One region of the Nocardioides sp. BE266 genome, then DNA from elsewhere that is predicted to be linked to it. Evidence: predicted binding sites of a transcription regulator. Region 1 holds the regulator's gene; each other region holds the start of a gene.

Region 1 (6,165 bases):
CGATCACGGCCACGATCGCCAGCACGAGCACGTAGAGCCCGGCACCACCGGACTTCACCTCGGTGATCGCCGTCGAGCTCGTGGGTGCGTACGACGTCGGGGCGGGCGCGGGTGCCTCCGCCTGTGTGGGCACGGGCGCCGGCTCGGGCTCGGGCTGGACCTCGCCCGAGGTGCGGCGCCCGGTCTCCTCGGCGGCCTCGTCGAGCCAGCTGTCGACCTCGCGGATGTCGTACCCCTGGCGCACCCGCACCGGCGTGAAGCGCAGGCTCGTGATCTGCTCGACGCCGAAGCGTAGCTCGGGGAGTGCGAGGTTGCGCAGGATCAGGTCGACGGCCTCGTCGACCTCGGCCATGTCGTAGCCCTCGCGGAGCGAGGTGGTGCTGAAGCTGGGGCGCTCGAGCGTCATCAGATGGGCTCCTGGTAGCCGAAGACCTGGTAGTCGCGGCGGTACATCTGCGCGACGAGGCTGCGCAGCTCGTCGGAGACCTGCCGGTCGCGACCACCGGGCGCGGTCTGGTTCTTCGGGGCGGTCGGGACGGCGGGTGCGCCGATCCGTTGGCAGACCTCGGCGAAGTCCGCATCGAAGTGCTCCAGGCGGCCGACGAAGTCGACGCGGTTGAGGTCGATCATCCGGCTCTGGAGGGTCAGGTGCTGGTCGGTGCCGGGCACCGCCGACAGGTCCTGCGCCGCGGTCCAGCGCGCGAACTCCTCGACGTGCTGCATCCGCTCGTGGGTGGTCGGGTCGAAGTCGTAGTAGTTGTTGTCGACGACCTTGTCGTGCCACGCCGAGACGAAGCGGTCGAGCGGGTCGCGCACGAAGGCGAAGGTGAAGTAGTCGGCGAACGTCGCCAGCGGGTAGCGGATCCGCATCGCGTGGTCGACGTCCAGGCTCACGCCGTGGGTCTCGCAGTGATGGCGGATCGTCCGCGTCGCGACCTTGGCCACCCGGAACCACACGAAGCGGTGGCTGTGGCTGATCGAGAGGTTGTACGCCAGCGGGCTGAGCCAGCCGGCCGCCTCGCCGGCGAGCGCCAGCCGCTCGACCTCGGCCTCGGCCGCCTGGGTCAGCCGGCGCCGGTTGCCCGGACGGGTGCGGAACACCTCCGGTGGCGGGACTGCGTCGGCGTGCTCGGGCATCGTCGCGAGGCTACCGCGTGTTCAGCCGCGGGATGAGCAGGGCGCCCAGCGCCCGTGTCGAAACCCACCGCTGGTTGAGCAGGGCGCGCAGCGCCCGTGTCGAAACCCCCCGCTGGTTGAGCAGGGCGCGCAGCGCCCGTGTCGAAACCAAGGTGCTCGGGAGGGTCCCTTGGTTTCGACACGCTCGTGCCTCGCTGCTCAACCAGCGGGCGCGGGTCAGCCGAAGGGGATCCGTCCCCGCAGCGAGTCGAGGTCCTCGACCGGCTTGTCGGCGGTCTCCTTGATCAGCTCGCGGGCCTTGTCGACGCTGTCCCAGACGTTCCAGAGCAGCACGCCGCGGACCTGGCCCGCCTTGAGGTAGTAGACGACGCCGGTGCCGAGCTCGCCGTCCTTCCAGTACTCGACCATGTCGTTGCGGCTGGTCACCTCGCCGACGGCCTCGTAGCCGTAGTCGAGGATGTCGGACCAGAAGAACGGCGTGTAGTCGTAGGCCTCGTCGGCGCCGGCCATCGCCTTGCCGGCGGCCTCGCCGGACTTCTCGGCGTGGTCCACGTGCTCGACGCGGCGGCGCCCGAGGAGCGCGTCGGGGTACGACACCACGTCGCCCGCGGCGTACACATCGGTCGCGCTGGTGCGGAGGTGGTCGTCGACGACGATGCCGTGGTGGACCTCGATGCCGGCGGCCTCGGCCAGGCCGGTGCGGGGGATGACGCCGACGCCGATGACGGCCGCATCAGCGGTGATCTCAGTGCCGTCGTCGAGGATCACCTGGACGCCACTGCCGGTCTCCCCGCCGCCGGCGACGGTCCCGTGGACGACCGTGACGCCGCGGTCGGTGAAGGCCTTGGTCAGGCTGGCCGCGAGCGCGCGCGGGAACATCTGCTCCTGCACGTCCTCCAGGTCGAGCACGAGCGTGACCTGTACGTCGTTCTGCACGAGCGCGGAGGCGATCTCGGAGCCGATGTAGCCGCCGCCCACGATCACGACGTGGCTGCCGGCGTCGATGGCCGCGCGCAGCCGCTGGTAGTCGGCCGCGGTGCGGTAGTAGATGATCTTCGGGCCGGCCGGGACGTCCAGGACGCGCGGCTCGGCCCCGACGGCGAGCAGCAGCTTGCCGTAGCCGACGCTGCTACCGTCCGCGAGGCGTACGACGTGGCCGTCGGGGTCGATCTCGGTGACGGTCGTGTCGAGCACGAGGTCGACGTGGTCGTCGGACTCGAGGTCGCCGGCGAGCGAGGAGTCCTCGAGCGCCTTGTCGTCCTTGAGCCAGAGGTCCTTGGAGAGGTCGGGCCGGTAGACCGGCGGGTCGGGCTCGGAGCCCAGCACGGCGATCGTTCCGGATCCGTCGGAGGAGCGGATGCCCTTCACGGCGCTGGCCGCCGCGACACCCCCTCCGACGATGACGTAGTCGTAGGACTCGGCGACGTTGCTCATGCAGCCATCGTGTCCCTCGGTGGTGGACCTTTCAACGGCCCACCACCCCTATCGGTGGTCGGGGTGCTCAGAGACTGCGGAGCACCGCCGTCACGACGCCGAGGATCGTGGCGTTGTCGCCGGGGATCGGGTCGTAGGCCGCGTTGTGCGGCAGCAGCCAGACGTGGCCGTCCTTGCGCTGGAAGGTCTTCACGGTGGCCTCACCGTCGATCATCGCGGCAACGATCTGGCCGTTCTCGGCCGTCTGCTCCTGGCGGATCACGACGTAGTCGCCGTTGCAGATGGCCGCGTCGACCATCGAGTCACCGGAGACCTCGAGCAAGAAGAGCGTGCCGTCGCCGACGAGCTGCTTGGGCAGCGGGAAGACGTCGGTGACGTCCTGCTCGGCGAGGATGGGGCCACCGGCGGCGATGCGGCCGACGACCGGGATGTTGATCGCGGTGGGGGCGACGTCGCCGATGCCGGTCTCGTCGACGCTGGACTCCTCGCCGTGCGAGATCGAGCGGCGGGCGGCCATCACCTCGGGCAGGAACACCTCGAGGGCGCGCGGGCGGTTGGGGTCGCGCTTGAGGAAGCCCTTGCTCTCGAGCACGCGGAGCTGGTGGGCGACGCTCGAGGACGACGTCAGGCCGACGGCCTGGCCGATCTCGCGCATCGACGGCGGGTAGCCCTTGGACTCGATCGAGTCCTTGATCGTGGCGAGCACGCGCTGCTGGCGCGGGGTCAGGCCGGTCGCGTCCGGGGGGCCGTCGGGCATCTCGATGACGTTCTTGTCGTCCTGCTTGGCCATCGTGCGGACTCCTCCTGCTGCGTTGGTCCTGCGTCTGATTCTGCGTACGCGCCTGGTGAGGGCGGTGCCGCCACCGTAGACCGCACCGGGCCTCCGGATCAAACACCTGTTCGAACCCGCGTGTCGCTAGCCTCCGCTTCCATGACGACAGCCGGAGTGACCTCGTGCGTGGTGACAGGTGGGGCTCGTGGGATCGGTCGCGGCATCGCGGAGCTGATGGTCGCGCGCGGCCACCGGGTCGTGGTGAGCGACATCGACGGAGCCGCGGCGATCGAGACCGCGGACCTCATCGGCGCCGCTGCGGGGGTGCTGCACGACGTACGGGATCCCGAGGGGCACCACGCGGTCGCCGCCCTCGCAGGGGAGCACGGGGTGCTGACGGCATGGTTCAACAATGCCGGCGTCGGCGACGACGGCACCCTCGCGTCGTTGACGGACGACCAGGTACGACGCCTGGTGGAGGTCAACCTGCTCGGCACGATGTGGGGGACGCGCGCCGCCCTCGACGCCTTCGGGCCGCGCGGGGGAGACGTCGTCAACATCGCCTCGCTCGCCGGACTCGGGCCGGTGCCGGGCTACAGCGTGTACGCCGCCACCAAGGCCGGCGTCGTCTCCCTCTCGGCCTCGGTCAACGCCGAGGCGCCGCGCGGGGTGCGGGTGCACGCGCTCTGTCCCGACGGCGCCGACACCGAGATGCTGGCCGCACAGGACCCCACCGGGATCGGCTCCCAGCTGGTGTACTCCGGCGGGCCGATCCTGTCGGTCTCCGAGGTCGCCTCCGCCGCCGTGTCGTTGGTGGGTTCACGGCGCGTGGTGCGGGCCGTGCCGACCTGGCGCGGGGGAGTCGTCCGTGGCTCGGCCCTCGCGCCCGGCGTCATGCAGCACGCCGCCGGCCTCTTCGCCGCCCAGGGTCGCCGGGCGATGAAGAGGCGCTGAGCCGCGCCCGGGATCCGAGGTCAGGGCAGTCGCACCTGGCCGTGCTTCATCTTCCAGAGGAAGTACTTCTCGAAGCCGAGCTTCATCGCGTGCGCCTGCGGACCCGGGATGAGCACGCCGTGCTTGCGCGGCGGCAGCATCTTGTCGGCGAGGATGATCACGCCGTTGTTGCCCGCGTCCATCACGCACACCGCGGGGATGTCGCCGAACTCCTTGTGCTCGCCCGGCGCCTCGCCGCGGATCTGGGCGGCGATGTTGTCGGCCGCGACGTGGGCCTGCTGCTCGGTGGGGAAGCCCGTCTTGGGGATGCCGACCGGCGTCGGCGTCTGCCACGGGACCTCGACCGCGGCGGCCACCCCGACGGCGTACACGTCGTCGAACTTCTCGCTCTGGTAGGTGTCGCGCACCTTCACGAAGCCGTTCGCGTCGGCGAGCTCGGGCGTCCTCGCGATGACCTCCTGGCCGGAGAACGGCGGGATGATCATGGCGTAGCCGAAGTCGAGGGTGCGTCCGTCGGCGAGCACGAGACGGCCGTCGTCGACGTGGTCCATCGCAGTGTCGAGGACGGCGTCGATGCCCTCCTTCTTGAGGAACATCCCGAGCAACGTCTCGCCGTGGGGGAGCCCGCCGATGCCGAAGTGGCCGAGGAACGGCTCGGCGCTGACGTAGGACAGCTTCACGCGGTCCTTCAGGCCGGCCTTCTTGAGCTGGTGGCTGGTGTTGAAGAGGAACTCGTACGCCGCGCCGAAGCACCCGGCGCCCTGGGTCGCGCCGATGACGATGTCGCCGGGCTTCTCGCGGAAGCGGCGCCAGCCCTCGCCGGCGTGGATGGCGTCGTCCATCGTGGTGATGGTGAACGCGTTGCCGTCGGGGCCGAGGCCGGGGATGACGTCGAAGCGGTTGCGGTAGCCGGTGGCGATGACGAGGTAGTCGTACTCCTGCGCGCCGGCTGTGGTCTCGACGCGACGCACCACCGGGTCGATCCGGGTCGCCTCGGCGTGCACGAACTCGACGTCGTGGTGCTCGAAGGTCGGTCCGACCTTGAAGGTGATGTCCTCGCGCACCCGTTTGCCGAAGGGCACCCAGATGAGCGACGGGGTGAAGAGGAACTCGTCGGAGGACGACACGACGGTGACGTCGACGTCGCCGTGCAGTGCGTGCTTGACCGAGATGGCGGCGGTGAGCCCGCCGAAGTTGCCCCCGAGGACCAGGACCTTCTTGCGCGACATGGCTGTCTCCTTCTCTCGCTGGCTCCAGCCTTCTCCGCGTACGCCGACCGCTGTAGGGCCGCTGGTCCCGTCCTGGGGGGACCTGCGACACGCCTCGAACATTTGTTCGCCTCAGTGCTTGCATCGTTCGAACACGTGCTCTAACGTCGTACACATGTTCGATCGAACGTCTGATCGACACCGACCCACTGTCGGTGGCCTCGCATAGACATTCGCTCGACAGAACCGACCGGCTGATCTTCCCCAGGAGGCCACGATGAGCACCCTCAGCCTTGCACCCGCTTTCGCCCCCGCTCCCGCCCGCGTGCGTTCCACCATGCGGCTGACGCGACGCGGCCGGCTCGTGGTCTTCCTGACCTCGCTGTTCCTGGTCTTGACCGTCGCGTTCATGCTCGCCGGCGGCGCCGTCGGCACCGACCAGCCCGGCGAGCAGATCCCGACCGAGATCGTCCAGGTCGCCCCCGGCGACACCCTGTGGGGGATCGCCAGCGACATCGCGACCGACGGCGACGTCCGGTCGATGATGCAGCAGATCGAGCGCCTCAACGCGCTCGAGTCCGCCGGACTCCAGTCCGGCCAGAAGCTCCGCGTCCCGGTCATCACCGAGTAAGACGCAGAGGCCTCCATCAGTCGCTTCGA
Region 2 (6,165 bases), on a different contig from region 1:
CTCGGACCTCAACGGTGCCGCCGACTACCGCCAGCACCTCGCGCGCGTGCTGACCGGCCGCGCGGTCCTGAAGGCGGCGGGCGCCTAGATGGAGCTGAGCCACCAGTTCACCGTCCCGATCGGCGTCGAGGAGACCTGGGCGCACTTCAACGACATCGCATCCGTCGCGGAGTGCTTCCCGGGAGCCCAGGTCACCGAGGCTGACGCCGAGTCGTTCTCGGGCTCGGTGAAGGTCAAGCTCGGCCCCATCGCCCTGCAGTACAACGGCTCCGGCACCTTCGTGGAGAAGGACCCCGAGGCGCACCGGTTCGTCGTCGACGCCAAGGGCAAGGACAAGCGGGGCAACGGTACGGCCGGGGCGAAGGTGACGGTGTCGATGACCGACGCCGGTGGCTCGACCGACGTGTCGGTGGAGACCGACCTCGCCATCACCGGCAAGCCGGCGCAGTTCGGCCGGGGCGTGATGCAGGACGTCTCCGACAAGCTGCTCGGCCAGTTCGTGACCTGTCTGGAGCTTCGGCTCGCGCCACCCGCGGAGCCGTCGGGCGGTGAGCCGGCAGCCGCGTCCCCCGCGCCAGAGGCCGCCGGCTCACCGCCATCCCCGGACGCGCGGACGGCGGCGGCGCCACCCTCGCCGCCGCCTCCGCCCCCACCTCCGCGGCAGGAGGCCCTCGACTTGGGCAGCGCGGTGCTGCCGGTCGTGCTGAAGTCCTACTGGAAGCACGCGGTGGCAGCCGTCTTCGGGCTCGCACTCCTCCGCCGCCTGCTCAAGCGGTAGCTGCGCGCGCCACCGCCGTACACGTGTCCGCGATGTCGCCCTCGCCACCGCAGTCGGAGGGCAACAACTCGGACACGTGTACGACCTGGGGTCGACGCGGGCCGCGAGCAGGGCCGCGCTGACCAGGGAGCTCAGAAGACGTTGGCCGGACGGAACTGCACCGAGAGCCGCGGCCCGGAGTGCGCCACCTTGGGCACCGCGTGCTCCCACGTGCGCTGGCACGAGCCGCCCATCACGACCAGGTCGCCGTGGCCCATCGTGACCGCGATCGACGCACCGCCGCCGCGGGGCCGGAGCAGCAGCCGGCGGGGGTCGCCGACGCTGACGATCGCCACCATCGTGTCCTGCGAGCGGCCGCGGCCGATGGTGTCGCCGTGCCAGGCGACGGAGTCGCGGCCGTCGCGGTAGTAGCAGCAGCCGGCCGTCACGAACGGCTCGCCGAGCTCGGGGAGGTAGTGGGCGCTGAGGTCGGCGCGGGCCCGGTCGAGCGCCGGGCTGGGGAGCGGGTCGTCGGCGAGGTAGGTGTGCACCAGGCGTGGCACGTCGACCACGGCGTCGTACATCTCGCGGCGCTCGGAGCGCCACGGGACCCGCTCGACGAGGGCGGAGAACACCTCGTCGGGGTCGGTCAACCAGCTGCGCTGGACGTCGATCCAGGCGCCGCGCGAGAGCGCGCGGCGCTCCGGCGCGAGCGTCGTCGCGGCCACGGCGGGGTCGGCGAAGAGGGACGTCTGGAAGTCCACGGGACCGATGATACGCCTGAGTTCGAACAATCGTTCGAAGATTAAGAATTCGTCAAGGGATGACCACAGGCTCCGTCAATTCAGTGACGCCGGTCCAGCCCAGTTCTAACCTGTGTGGCATGGAACCGGTGGACCTCGTCGTCCCGCGTCAGCGGGCGCTGAAGCACGTCCAGGTCCGCGAACACGTCCGCGGTCTCATCGAAGCCCAGCCGCCCGGCTCCGCCGCGCCGTCCGAGCGGGAGCTCGTCGCGCGTTTCGGCGTTGCCCGGATGACTGTACGTCAGGCGCTCGACGCCCTCGTCGCCGAGGGTCTCCTCGAGCGGATCCCCGGGCGCGGCACCTTCGTCGCCCAGCCGCCGAAGACGGCCGGGCGCCTCACCTCCTTCACCGAGGAGATCCGTCGCCGCGGCATGCTGCCCGAGTCGCAGACGCTGCTCGCGCGCGTCGAGCAGGCCGGCCCCGGTGTGGCGCGCGCCCTCGACATCTCGCCCGGTGACCCGGTCCTGCACTGGCGCCGCCTGCGCCGCGCCGACCAGGAGATCGTGTGCGTCGAGGACGCCTACCTCAACGAGGTGCTGCTGCCGGGCTTCCTCCAGCACGGCACCCCGACCAGCCTCTATGAAGCCCTCGGCTCCCGCGGGCTGCGCCCGACGGCCGTCGAGGACTCGATCTCGGCCGACCGCGCCAGCGCCGAGGAGGCCGCCATCCTCGAGATCGCCGAGGGCGACCCGGTCCTGCGCCACTCGCGTCGTGCGGTGTCCGACGGCCGCATCGTCGAGGTCTCGCGCACCTGCTACCGCCACGACCGCTTCACGGTCTACCTCCAGCTCGCCGACCGCTGACTCAGCCCTGCGAGAGCTCCGCGATCTCGCGGTCGAGGTTGGCGCGCGCCCGCGCCTCCCACAGCTCACGTGCTCGGGCTGAGTGGAAGAGCGACGGCTTCGACGCGAGGTCCTGCAGCACAGACAGCCGGCCCGCCCGGAAGTCCTCGTCGGCGACGTGGGCGAAGTCGGCCCGCACCCCGGCGACGTAGGCCGCGTAGCGCTCGGGCTCGGCGGCCAGGATGCCCAGGTCGGCGTCGCTGAGGGCGCACCCCGCAGGGTCGTCGTCGGCCGGGCGGTGGTCGACGGTCATCCGCACCAGCCGCGCCACCTCGTCGGCGTACGGCGTCGGGAGGGCGCGTTCGGCCCACTGCGCGGACCGCTCCTCGTCGTCGGCCGCGCCGTCGTACACCCCGTCGTGGAACCACGCCGCCAGCACCACGGTGATGTCGTCGGTGCCGAGCTCGTCGAGGCGCTCGAGGACCTCGCGCAGGTGGGTCAGGTCGTGGTAGCCGTCGCGGTCCCACGCGGACAGCAGCTCGTCGCGGAGCTCGCCGTGGTCGGGGAGCGGCCACAGGTGCTCGAGGTCGACGTGGCTCATGCCCGCGCCGCCTCCCGCAGTGCGCGGGCGTGCTCGTGGCCGGAGGCCATCGCCCAGCGGATCGCGCCCGTCGACACCTTGCCCAGCGCCCGGCCGACGGTCCGGTCGAGCGCGACGTCGAGGACCGGCGGGTGCGGGAGGCCGAGCTCGCGGCGGGCCGACTCCGGCGTCAGCGACACGGCCGCGCCGACCAGCGAGAGGTAGGCCGGCCGCGCCGCGAGCGGCAGGTCGGGATGCCACACCAGGAAGCGGATCGCGTCGCGCGCGGCGTCCGTCCCTCGCAGCTCGGGTGCGTACGACGCCAACGTGGCGCGCAGCTCGTCCTCGGTCTGCGGCGCGTCGACGACCCCTAGGTGGCCGGCCGCGACGGAGGTCTGGGCGACGTACTCGTCCCGTTCCGCACCGACCAGGGGCCGGTGCCCGAACCGGTCGTGGGCGAGCAGGAAGCTGTGGATCTCCGCGGCGTGCACCCAGCCCAGGAGGTGGGGGTCGGAGGCGGTGTAGGGGGTCCCGTCGGGCATCGTGCCCGTCACGGACTCGTGCGCGCGCTGGACGGCGCGGATGATCTGGAGCGCGTCGCGCTCGGTGCCGAAGGTGGTCATCGCGATGTAGGTCGACACCTGCGCCAGCCGGCCCCACATGTCGCCGCGGTAGCCCGAGTGGTCGGCGACGCCCTGCATCGCTGCCGGGTGCAACGACTGCAGCATGATCGCGCGGATCCCGCCGACGAACATCGACGCGTCCCCGTGGACCCGGCAGATGGGCGAGCCCACCTCGAACCACCGCGGGCCGCTGGTGCCGTGCACGCGTTCGCGCTGGCGCTGCCCGTCCGGGCCGGCCACCTTGCGGAACAGCTCGGAGCCGATGCGGTCGCGGATGCTCACGTCGCCGAGCGTAGCGGCGGGCCGACAAACGCGGTGGTGCCCACGGGCGTGCCCGGCGATGCTGTCCGGGTGATCGAGCTCGCCGCCCGCGCCCGGAACCTGCCGGCCCCGCCGGGTGTGGTCTTCGAGTCCCTGACCCGGCCGGAGCGTCCCGGCGCCCGTCCGTGGCTGGACCTCGTGGATGACGAGGTGGCGCCCAGGATCCTGTCCGCGGAGGCGGATCGCCGACTCGTGTGGTCGTCGCTGTGGCCCACCCGTCCCGACGACGAGGTCCACTTCGAGCTGGCTCCCGAGGCCGGCGGCACGCGGCTGCGGTTCGTCCTGCTGACGCCGGAGGAGATGCCGTCGGACGGGGAGCTCGGCCGGCTGCGGTTCCGGCTGAACAAGATCCTGTGGGCCGACCTGCGGCTGTCGTACGGCCAGTGACCGGGTGTGACGTAGCAGACCTTTGACTTCGAGTGCTCGAAGTTCCTACGGTCGATGACGTGACCATCCACGCCACCCGCAGCTACTCCATCAAGGAGGCGGCGGCCCTCACCGGACTGCCGGCCAGCACGCTGCGCTACTACGAGCAGATCGGCGTCATCACCCCGATCAGCCGTGGTGCGAGCAGCAAGCACCGGGTCTACGACGAGGACGACCTCGACCAGCTCATGGCGGTGTCCTGCCTCGCCGCGACCGGGATGTCGGTCAACGACATGCGCCAGTACATGGCGAACTCACGGCTCGGCGCGCAGGCCGCGGCCGACCAGCAGCAGCTCCTCGAGGAGCAGCAGCGACGGCTGGCCACCGAGTCCGAGGCGCTGGTCCTGCGCCAGCGCTACGTCGCGCTCAAGGTCACCTACTGGCAGGCCGTCGCGGCCGGCGACCGGGCCCGTGCCGAGCAGATCTCGGTGCAGGCCTCGACGCTGGCCGACGAGCTGCGCCAGGTCGGCAAGGACTAGTCACGGCCCGGGACCGGAGTCCCGTGGCACCACCCCCGAGAACGAAGGACTTCAGCATGCGCGTTAACGCCTATGCAGCACCCGCGGCCGGCGAGCCGCTCGCCCCCACCACCATCGAGCGCCGCGACGTCGGTCCCCACGACGTGCTCATCGCGATCGAGTGGGCCGGCATCTGCCACTCCGACATCCACACCGTCAACGGCGACTGGGGCCCGCAGCCCTTCCCGGTCGTGCCCGGCCACGAGATCGTCGGCACCGTCACCGAGGTCGGCCCGGAGGTGACCACCCACCGCGTCGGCGACCGCGTCGGCGTCGGCTGCATGGTCAACTCGTGCGGCGAGTGCGCCAACTGCCGCAACGGCGACGAGCAGTATTGCCTCAAGGGCATGGTGGGGACGTACGCCGCCACCGACCGCGACGGCACCACCACCCAGGGCGGCTACTCGACCCACGTCGTCGTCGACGCCGGCTTCGTCCTCTCCGTGCCCGACGGCATCGACTCCGCCGCGGCCGCGCCGCTGCTGTGCGCGGGCATCACGACGTACTCCCCGCTGCGCAGGTGGAACGCCGGCCCCGGCAAGAAGGTCGCCATCGTCGGCCTGGGCGGGCTCGGCCACATGGCCGTCAAGATCGCCCACGCCATGGGCGCGGAGGTCACCGTCCTCTCGCAGTCGCTGAAGAAGCAGGAGGACGGCCTGCGACTCGGCGCCGACCACTACTTCGCGACGTCCGACCCCGACACGTTCGACGCCCTCGCCGGTTCGTTCGACCTGATCGTGAACACGGTCAGCGCCTCGATCGACGTCAACGCCCACCTCCGACTGCTTGCAGTGAACGGCACGCTGGTCAACGTCGGCGCGCCGCCGGAGCCGCTCCCGGTCAACGCGATGTCGCTCATCGGCGGCCGGCGCTCCTTCGCCGGCTCGATGATCGGCGGCATCGCCGAGACCCAGGAGATGCTCGACTTCTGCGCCGAGCACGGCATCGCGGCCGAGGTCGAGGTCATCGCGGCCGACCAGGTCAACGAGGCCTATGAGCGGGTGCTCGCCTCCGACGTGCGCTACCGCTTCGTGATCGACGCCAGCACGCTCGCCTGACGTCGTACCCCTGACGCTCCACCATGGGATGTCGGCAGATGGGCACTTGCCTGCGTCAAGTGACGTGGGCAAGTGCCCGTTCAGCCACATCCCATGGTGAACAGGCAGTCAGGCGGACTCCGCCGGCAGGTCCCCGGCGTCGATGATCCGGTAGGCGTAGCCCTGCTCGGCGAGGAAGCGCTGGCGGTTCTGGGCGAAGTCGGCGTCGACGGTGTCGCGGGAGACGATCGTGTAGAAGTGCGCGCTGCGGCCCTCGGTCTTGGGGCGCAGCAGCCGGCCGAGGCGCTGGGCCTCCTC
Region 3 (6,165 bases), on a different contig from region 1:
CTCCACGGTGGTCATCTCCGGCAGTCCGCTGGGCCGCTCCCCCGGCTCGCCCGGCTCGTCGCCGAGCCTCAGGGTGAGCTGCACCGACTCCGCCGCGACGACCGGCCTCGCCGCCCGCGACTGGGCGGACGCGCGGGCCCACACCCCGCCGTCGGCGAGCGCGTGCCGCTCCGTCGGCTCGGCGCCGTCGCGCACCGACGGGTCGGAGCTGTTGCGCACCGCGGCGTCGGCCGCTGCGGTGGTGGCCGGCAGGGGCGCCCTTCGACGGGACAGCCCGCGCCCCCGCGAGGCCCGGTCGAGCGCGCGGGCGTGTAGGTCGAGCTCGACCACCTGGAGCAGCAGGTCGCGCCGGGTGACCCGACCCCGCCGATGCACCGCCTGCTCGCCCGACCCGATGCCGTAGACGCCGTCGAACCCGCCGGCGAGCACCAGCCGCTCGAGCACCGGTCGTGAGACGCGGGCGCGGTGGAAGAAGTCGGACAGCGACACGAAGGGGCCGCCGTCGCGGGCCTCGACGATGCGGGCGACCTCGGCCTCGCTGATCCCCTTCACGTCGGTGAGCGAGAGCCGGATCGCGTGGCTCTCGCCCGACTCGCCGCGCTCGACGACGTAGGACGACTCGCTCGCGTTGACGTCGAGGCCGAGCACCCCGATCCCGAGCTGGCGGGCGTCGTCGAGGATCAGGCGCTTGGGGTACATCCCCGGGTCGTGGGTGAGCACGCCGGACAGGAAGTGCGCGGGCCAGTGGGCCTTGAGCCACGCGGACTGGTAGGTCGGGAGGGCGAAGGCGGCGGCGTGCGCCTTGCAGAAGCCGAACGACGCGAACGCCTCCAGCACCGTCCAGACCTGCGCGACCAGGGCGAGGTCGTAGCCCCGGGCGACGGCCCGCCGGAAGAACCACGTCTTGGTCTCCGCCATCCCCACGGGGTCGCCGAGAGCCCGGCGCTTCTCGTCGCCCTCGGCGTAGGAGACGCCGCCGAACAGCGCGATCATCTCGATCACCTGCTCGTGGAAGACCACCACGCCGCGGGTCTGCTCGAGGATCGGGCGCAGGTCGTCGTGGAGGTAGTGGGCGCTCGTCCAGCCCTGCTTGACCTCGAGGTAGGGGGTGATCATGTCGCTCTTGACCGGGCCGGGCCGGAAGAGCGAGATGTCGGTGATGATGTCGCCGAAGCTCTCGATGCCGGACTTGCCGACGAGCTCGCGCTGCCCGGGCGACTCGATCTGGAAGACGCCCAGCGTCTTCGCCTCGCTGATCATCGCGTAGGTCGGGGCGTCGTCGAAGGGCACCTGCACCTCGTCGTCGAGGTCGACCGTGACGCCGTCGACGCGCTGCACCTCGGCAACCGCGTGGGCCATCGCCGACTGCATCCGGATGCCGAGCACGTCGAGCTTGAGCAGGCCGAGGTCCTCGACGTCGTCCTTGTCGAACTGGCTCATCGGGAAGCCCGCCCACGACGCCTCGACGGGCGTGCGGTCGAGCAGGGTGGTGTCGGAGAGCAGCACGCCGCAGGGGTGCACCGCGATGTGGCGGGGCAGGCCGTCGAGCCGCTCGACGAGGCCGAAGAAGTGGTCGAAGGCGCCGTCGCCGAGGCCGCTGACCCGCAGCTCGGGCAGGTCGCGCAGGGCGAGCCGGGCGTCGCGAGCGCGGATGTGCGGGAACGCCTTGGCGATCGCGTCGACCTCTCCCGGCGGCATGCCGAGCGCGGCACCGACGTCGCGCACGGCGTGGCGGACGCGGTAGGTGTCCATCATCGAGACGCAGGCGCACCGCTCGCCGCCGAACCGGTCGAGGATCGCGCGGTAGACGTCCTCGCGGCGGGCCGACTCCACGTCGACGTCGATGTCGGGCAGCGAGGCCCGCAGCGGCGAGAGGAACCGCTCCATCAGCAGCCCGTGGCGGATCGGGTCGACGCCCGAGATGCCCAGCAGGTAGTTGACCAGGCTGCCGGCCCCCGACCCCCGTGCGGCCCTTCGCACGCCCATCTCCCCGATCAGGTCGGTGACGTCGGCGACGGTGAGGAAGTACGACGCGTAGCCCAGGGACCGGATGATCTCCAGCTCATCGTCGAGCCGGGTCCAGATCCGCATCCGCGGGGCCGAGCCGAAGCGCCCGCCGATCGCGGCCTCGCACCGGAGCCGGAGCGCGACGTCGGCCGACGGCGCTGCGGCGTCGGAGAGCTCGAACTCGGGGAAGTGCACCTCGCCGATGCCGAGGTCGGCGCGCACGTCGAGCGCGCAGCGGTCGGCGACGGCCCGGGTGCGGGCGACCAGCCGCGTGGCCTCGCGGTCGCTGTCGTGGGCGAGGCCGGCGAGGCGGCAGACCTCCTCGGCGACCTCGTGCATCTGCTTGCCCGACTTGAGGAAGCCCTCGGCGTTGCCCCGCGTGGTGCCGGGCCCGACGTCGCGCAGGCTGGCCGACCCGAGCGGGACCAGCCGCCGCGCCGCGTCGAGGACGTCGATGGTGGGAGCGTCGAGGCGGTCGGCGTAGCGCACCATGTTGGTCAGCACGGAGGTGAGGCCGGCCCGGTGGGCGACGCCGGCCATCCGTGCGGCGTGCGGCGAGGTGCCCGGACCCCAGTCGCCGGCCCGCCCGCCGAGCCGGTGGGACACGAGCTCGACGACGAGGTTGGCCCGCGGCACGAGCTCGAGCCAGGGGGCAATCGCAGCCAGGGCGAAGTCGTCGCGTCGCCGGGTCGCCGCAGCCCCGAGCTCGGAGGCCGGCCCCAGCAGCACCAGCACGTCGCCGCCGGCCAGGTGAGGGGCCAGCACGTCGAGGGTGGCGACCGGACGGCCGCGCTCCCCCGACAGGTGGACCGCCGACACCATCCGGCACAGCGCGGCCCAGCCCGCGCGCCCACTCGCGAGGAACGTGACCCGCGCGCTGCCGCCCTGCTGGAGCGACAGGTCGCGCACCGCCCCACCCCGCGCCGGCGTACGACGAGGGGCCGGGCGCGCGCCGCCCGGCCCGGCCATGGTCGGAGCGACGGCCAGGTCGACGCCGAGCACCGGCCGGATCCCCGCCCGAGCGGCGGCCCGGGCGAACTTCACCGCGCCGTAGGTGCCGTCGCGGTCGGTGAGGGCGAGCGTGTCCATCTCCTGCTCGGCGGCCCGCTCCACCAGGACGTGCGGGTGGGACGCGCCGTACTGCAACGAATAGCCGGAGGCGACGTGGAGGTGGACGAAGGGGTCGGGTGACACCCGCGGCCTCAGGCGACGCTGGCGTGGGGCACCAGGCCGAGCGCCTGCTCGACCACGGCGAGGAACCGGTCGGCGTCGCGCACCAGGTCGTCGGCCTCGCGCTCGGTGACTGCGCGGGTCGAGCCGGCCTCGGCGGCGGCCCGCTTGGCGGCACCGGCGGCGAAGAAGGTCGCCCACTCGGAGAGCTCCGGTGCGACCTCCGCGAGCAGGACCCACGCGTTCTTCTGGCGTCGTCCTCGTGGGGCGGGCCGGGCCCGCGCCGCGAGAAGGGCGGCCGCGGCGCACAGCGCGGCGACGTGGGCGCAGGCATAGCGGGTGGGCACGTCGCGCGCCGTGATCGACTCGCGGAGCGAGGTGGCCGAACGCTCGAGGTAGGAGTGGGCGGTGGCCGGCAGCGCGTGGGGGCTCATCAGGTCCACCTCAGTCCACGCAGCCCACGAGCTGCCAGCGCCCGTCGGTCCAGTCGAAGGAGAGGTCGAAGACGCCGTAGGACTCCTGCGCCTCGCTCGGGATCCCGCGACCGGCCTCGACCCGCCAGAGCTCACGCTCGGCGACGAGGTCGGCCGGCGCCGCCTGCTCCGAGGCCTCAGCCCCCGCGGACCGCGCGGTCTGCCACCACGGACCGGTCTCCACCCAGTGCGCGACCACCGCGCGCACCTTCCACAACCGCCCGCGCCACAGGAACTGGTCGGGGTCCTCGGTCTCGCCGCGTCGCACCTCGACGGGGTCGTCGTACTGCCTCATTGCGCCTCCTCGACACGTCCGTCGACCCCGGGGTCGACCCGGTGGTGATGGGGGTCGAGGTCACCGCCACCGGGTCGCATCGAACATCTGTTCGAACACCCAGAACGGTACTACCCCCCACCGACAGCCCGTCAAGCCGTTCGAGGAGGAATCGGCGAACTGTGGACGAAGGGTGGATCAGACCTGGCGGAGGTAGGCGCTGGTCTCGCGCTGCCACAGGAAGAACGAGAGGACCAGGCCCTCCACGATCACCAGGGCGGAGAGCACCACGAAGATCGTCGGGAGGTGCGAGTCGAGCGCGACCGCACCCACCAGCACGCCCACACCGGCCGTGGCCGTCAGCACGAAGCGCGCCCACCCGTGGCCGCCCATGAAGAACGAGCCGAGCACCATCGCCAGGAGCGCGAAGCCGACGAACGCCACGATCGAGAGCGCCACGAAGCCCGGCACGATCGGGCTCTCGCGCAGCTGGTCGATGCCGCCCTGCGCCAGGATCTCCTGCGCCGACGGGTTGCCCTCGGCCCACCCGAGGATGACGTCGTCACGCATCAGCCAGATGAGGAGCGTGATCACCCCCGAGGTCGCCACGATCAGGCCCAGCACTCGCATGCTGTTGACCACGGATCCGGGCACGTCGCGCGCCATGCAAAACTCCCTCGGGCTGGTCGGTCGTCGTCGCTAGGCTCACCATCATGTCGAGCGAGCACACGTCCATCACCTCATTTCGAGGCGAGCTCACCCGGCGCGGCGGCACGGGTGACGTGGTCATCCTGCCCGACAGCGCCCACACTGCGGCACTCGCCGCGGCGGCGCTGGGGTGTGAGGTCGGCGCCATCGCCAACAGCCTGCTCTTCGACAGCGACGGCGAGCCGGTCCTGATCCTCACCTCGGGTGCCCACCGGGTCGACACGAAAGCCACCGCGGAGCGCATGGGCGTGGGCCGCCTCAAGCGTGCCGACCCCGACTTCGTACGACGCCACACCGGCCAGGTCATCGGCGGCGTCTCCCCCATCGACCACCCCACCCCCATCCGCACCTGGATCGACCCGTGGCTGCGGCAGCACGAGGTGGTGTGGGCGGCGGCCGGCCACCCCGCGGCCGTCTTCTCCTCGACCTACGACGAGCTGGTCGCGATGACCGACGCGGTCGAGGTGCAGGTGGACTGATGGACGCGCTCGCACTCACCTTCTCCAGCGGCTGGGCCAGCGGCATCAACGCCTACCTCGTGGTGCTCGTGCTCGGCATCGCCGACCGGGTCGGCTCGTTCACCGACATCCCCGACGTGCTGGCCCGCTGGGACGTGCTGGCGGTGGCCGGATTCCTCTACGCGATGGAGTTCATCGCCGACAAGATCCCCTACATCGACTCGACCTGGGACGCGATCTCCACGGCGATCCGCCCGACGGCCGGGGCGGTCATCGGCGTGCTGCTCGCCGGTGACGCCGACTCGCTCGACCAGGCGGTGCTCGGCGTGGTCGGCGGCGGCACCGCGCTGCTCAGCCACCTGGCGAAGGCCGGCGGCCGCCTGGCCATCAATTCCTCGCCCGAGCCCGTGACCAACGTCGTGGCCAGCCTCAGCGAGGACGCCGCAGTGCTCGGCGTCGTGTGGTTCTCGCTCGAGCACCCGAGGGCTGCAGCCGCGATCGCCGCGGTCCTGCTGGTGCTGGGCCTCACCATGCTCTACGTCCTCGGCCGGGCGATCCGCCGCGGCTGGCGACGCTGGAAGAAGCGGGACCCAGTCCAGCAGGTCGCCTGACGCCCGCGCCCACCCTCTAGGGTTCCGACCGTGGCGCGGGTCGTGGTGGTGGGCGGTGGCTTCGGCGGCATGGCCGCGGCGGCCCGGCTCGCCAAGGTCGGCCACGAGGTGACCCTGCTCGAGCGGTCCGACCGCCTGGGCGGTGCGCTCACGACCGAGGAGCTCGACGGCTTCGCGTGGGACGCCGGACCGACGACCACGCTCCTGCCGGCCGTGATCCGCGACCTGTTCCGCAAGTCGGGCCGTCCGCTCGAGCGCGAGGTCGACCTCCAGCCCCTCGACCTCGTCCGCGAGCACCGCTTCGAGGACGGCACCTCGCTGCGCCTGCCCGGTGGCTCCCGGTCGGCACAGCTCGAGGCCGTCGACGCGCTCGCGCCCGGCCTCGGTCGGCAGTGGGTCGACCACGTGGCGTCGTACGGCGACACGTGGGAGCTGCTGCGCAAGGAGTGGTTCGAGCGGCCCTT

Evidence for each region. Region 1 encodes LexA, which represses DNA repair genes until DNA is damaged. Its sites were predicted from a motif close to TCGAACANNTGTTCGA; they were not measured.
Region 2: a site for LexA is predicted at 1,544-1,559, ahead of J2X46_RS04050 (alpha-ketoglutarate-dependent dioxygenase AlkB). Genes of this name have one in related genera too.
Region 3: a site for LexA is predicted at 4,025-4,040, ahead of J2X46_RS14135 (DUF6504 family protein). Genes of this name have one in related genera too.

Annotation. Positions count from the first base shown of each region.
Region 1 covers NZ_JAURTI010000002.1:365,905-372,069, forward strand. Annotated here, with positions in the region: gene J2X46_RS06140 (DivIVA domain-containing protein) at 1-406, opposite strand, end outside; gene J2X46_RS06145 (sulfotransferase family 2 domain-containing protein) at 406-1,137, opposite strand; gene J2X46_RS06150 (FAD/NAD(P)-binding oxidoreductase) at 1,354-2,571, opposite strand; gene lexA (transcriptional repressor LexA) at 2,639-3,361, opposite strand; gene J2X46_RS06160 (SDR family oxidoreductase) at 3,503-4,297, shown strand; gene J2X46_RS06165 (FAD-dependent oxidoreductase) at 4,318-5,526, opposite strand; gene J2X46_RS06170 (LysM peptidoglycan-binding domain-containing protein) at 5,783-6,136, shown strand.
Region 2 covers NZ_JAURTI010000001.1:834,553-840,717, reverse strand. Annotated here, with positions in the region: gene J2X46_RS04060 (xanthine dehydrogenase family protein subunit M) at 1-88, shown strand, start outside; gene J2X46_RS04055 (SRPBCC family protein) at 89-778, shown strand; gene J2X46_RS04050 (alpha-ketoglutarate-dependent dioxygenase AlkB) at 910-1,521, opposite strand; gene J2X46_RS04045 (GntR family transcriptional regulator) at 1,641-2,363, shown strand; gene J2X46_RS04040 (hypothetical protein) at 2,365-2,943, opposite strand; gene J2X46_RS04035 (oxygenase MpaB family protein) at 2,940-3,827, opposite strand; gene J2X46_RS04030 (hypothetical protein) at 3,897-4,253, shown strand; gene J2X46_RS04025 (MerR family transcriptional regulator) at 4,313-4,771, shown strand; gene J2X46_RS04020 (NAD(P)-dependent alcohol dehydrogenase) at 4,828-5,868, shown strand; gene J2X46_RS04015 (DNA repair helicase XPB) at 5,977-6,165, opposite strand, start outside.
Region 3 covers NZ_JAURTI010000004.1:368,532-374,696, reverse strand. Annotated here, with positions in the region: gene J2X46_RS14145 (DNA polymerase III subunit alpha) at 1-3,201, opposite strand, end outside; gene J2X46_RS14140 (SAV_6107 family HEPN domain-containing protein) at 3,210-3,611, opposite strand; gene J2X46_RS14135 (DUF6504 family protein) at 3,622-3,945, opposite strand; gene J2X46_RS14130 (hypothetical protein) at 4,123-4,590, opposite strand; gene J2X46_RS14125 (YbaK/EbsC family protein) at 4,638-5,111, shown strand; gene J2X46_RS14120 (DUF4126 domain-containing protein) at 5,111-5,701, shown strand; gene J2X46_RS14115 (FAD-dependent oxidoreductase) at 5,732-6,165, shown strand, end outside.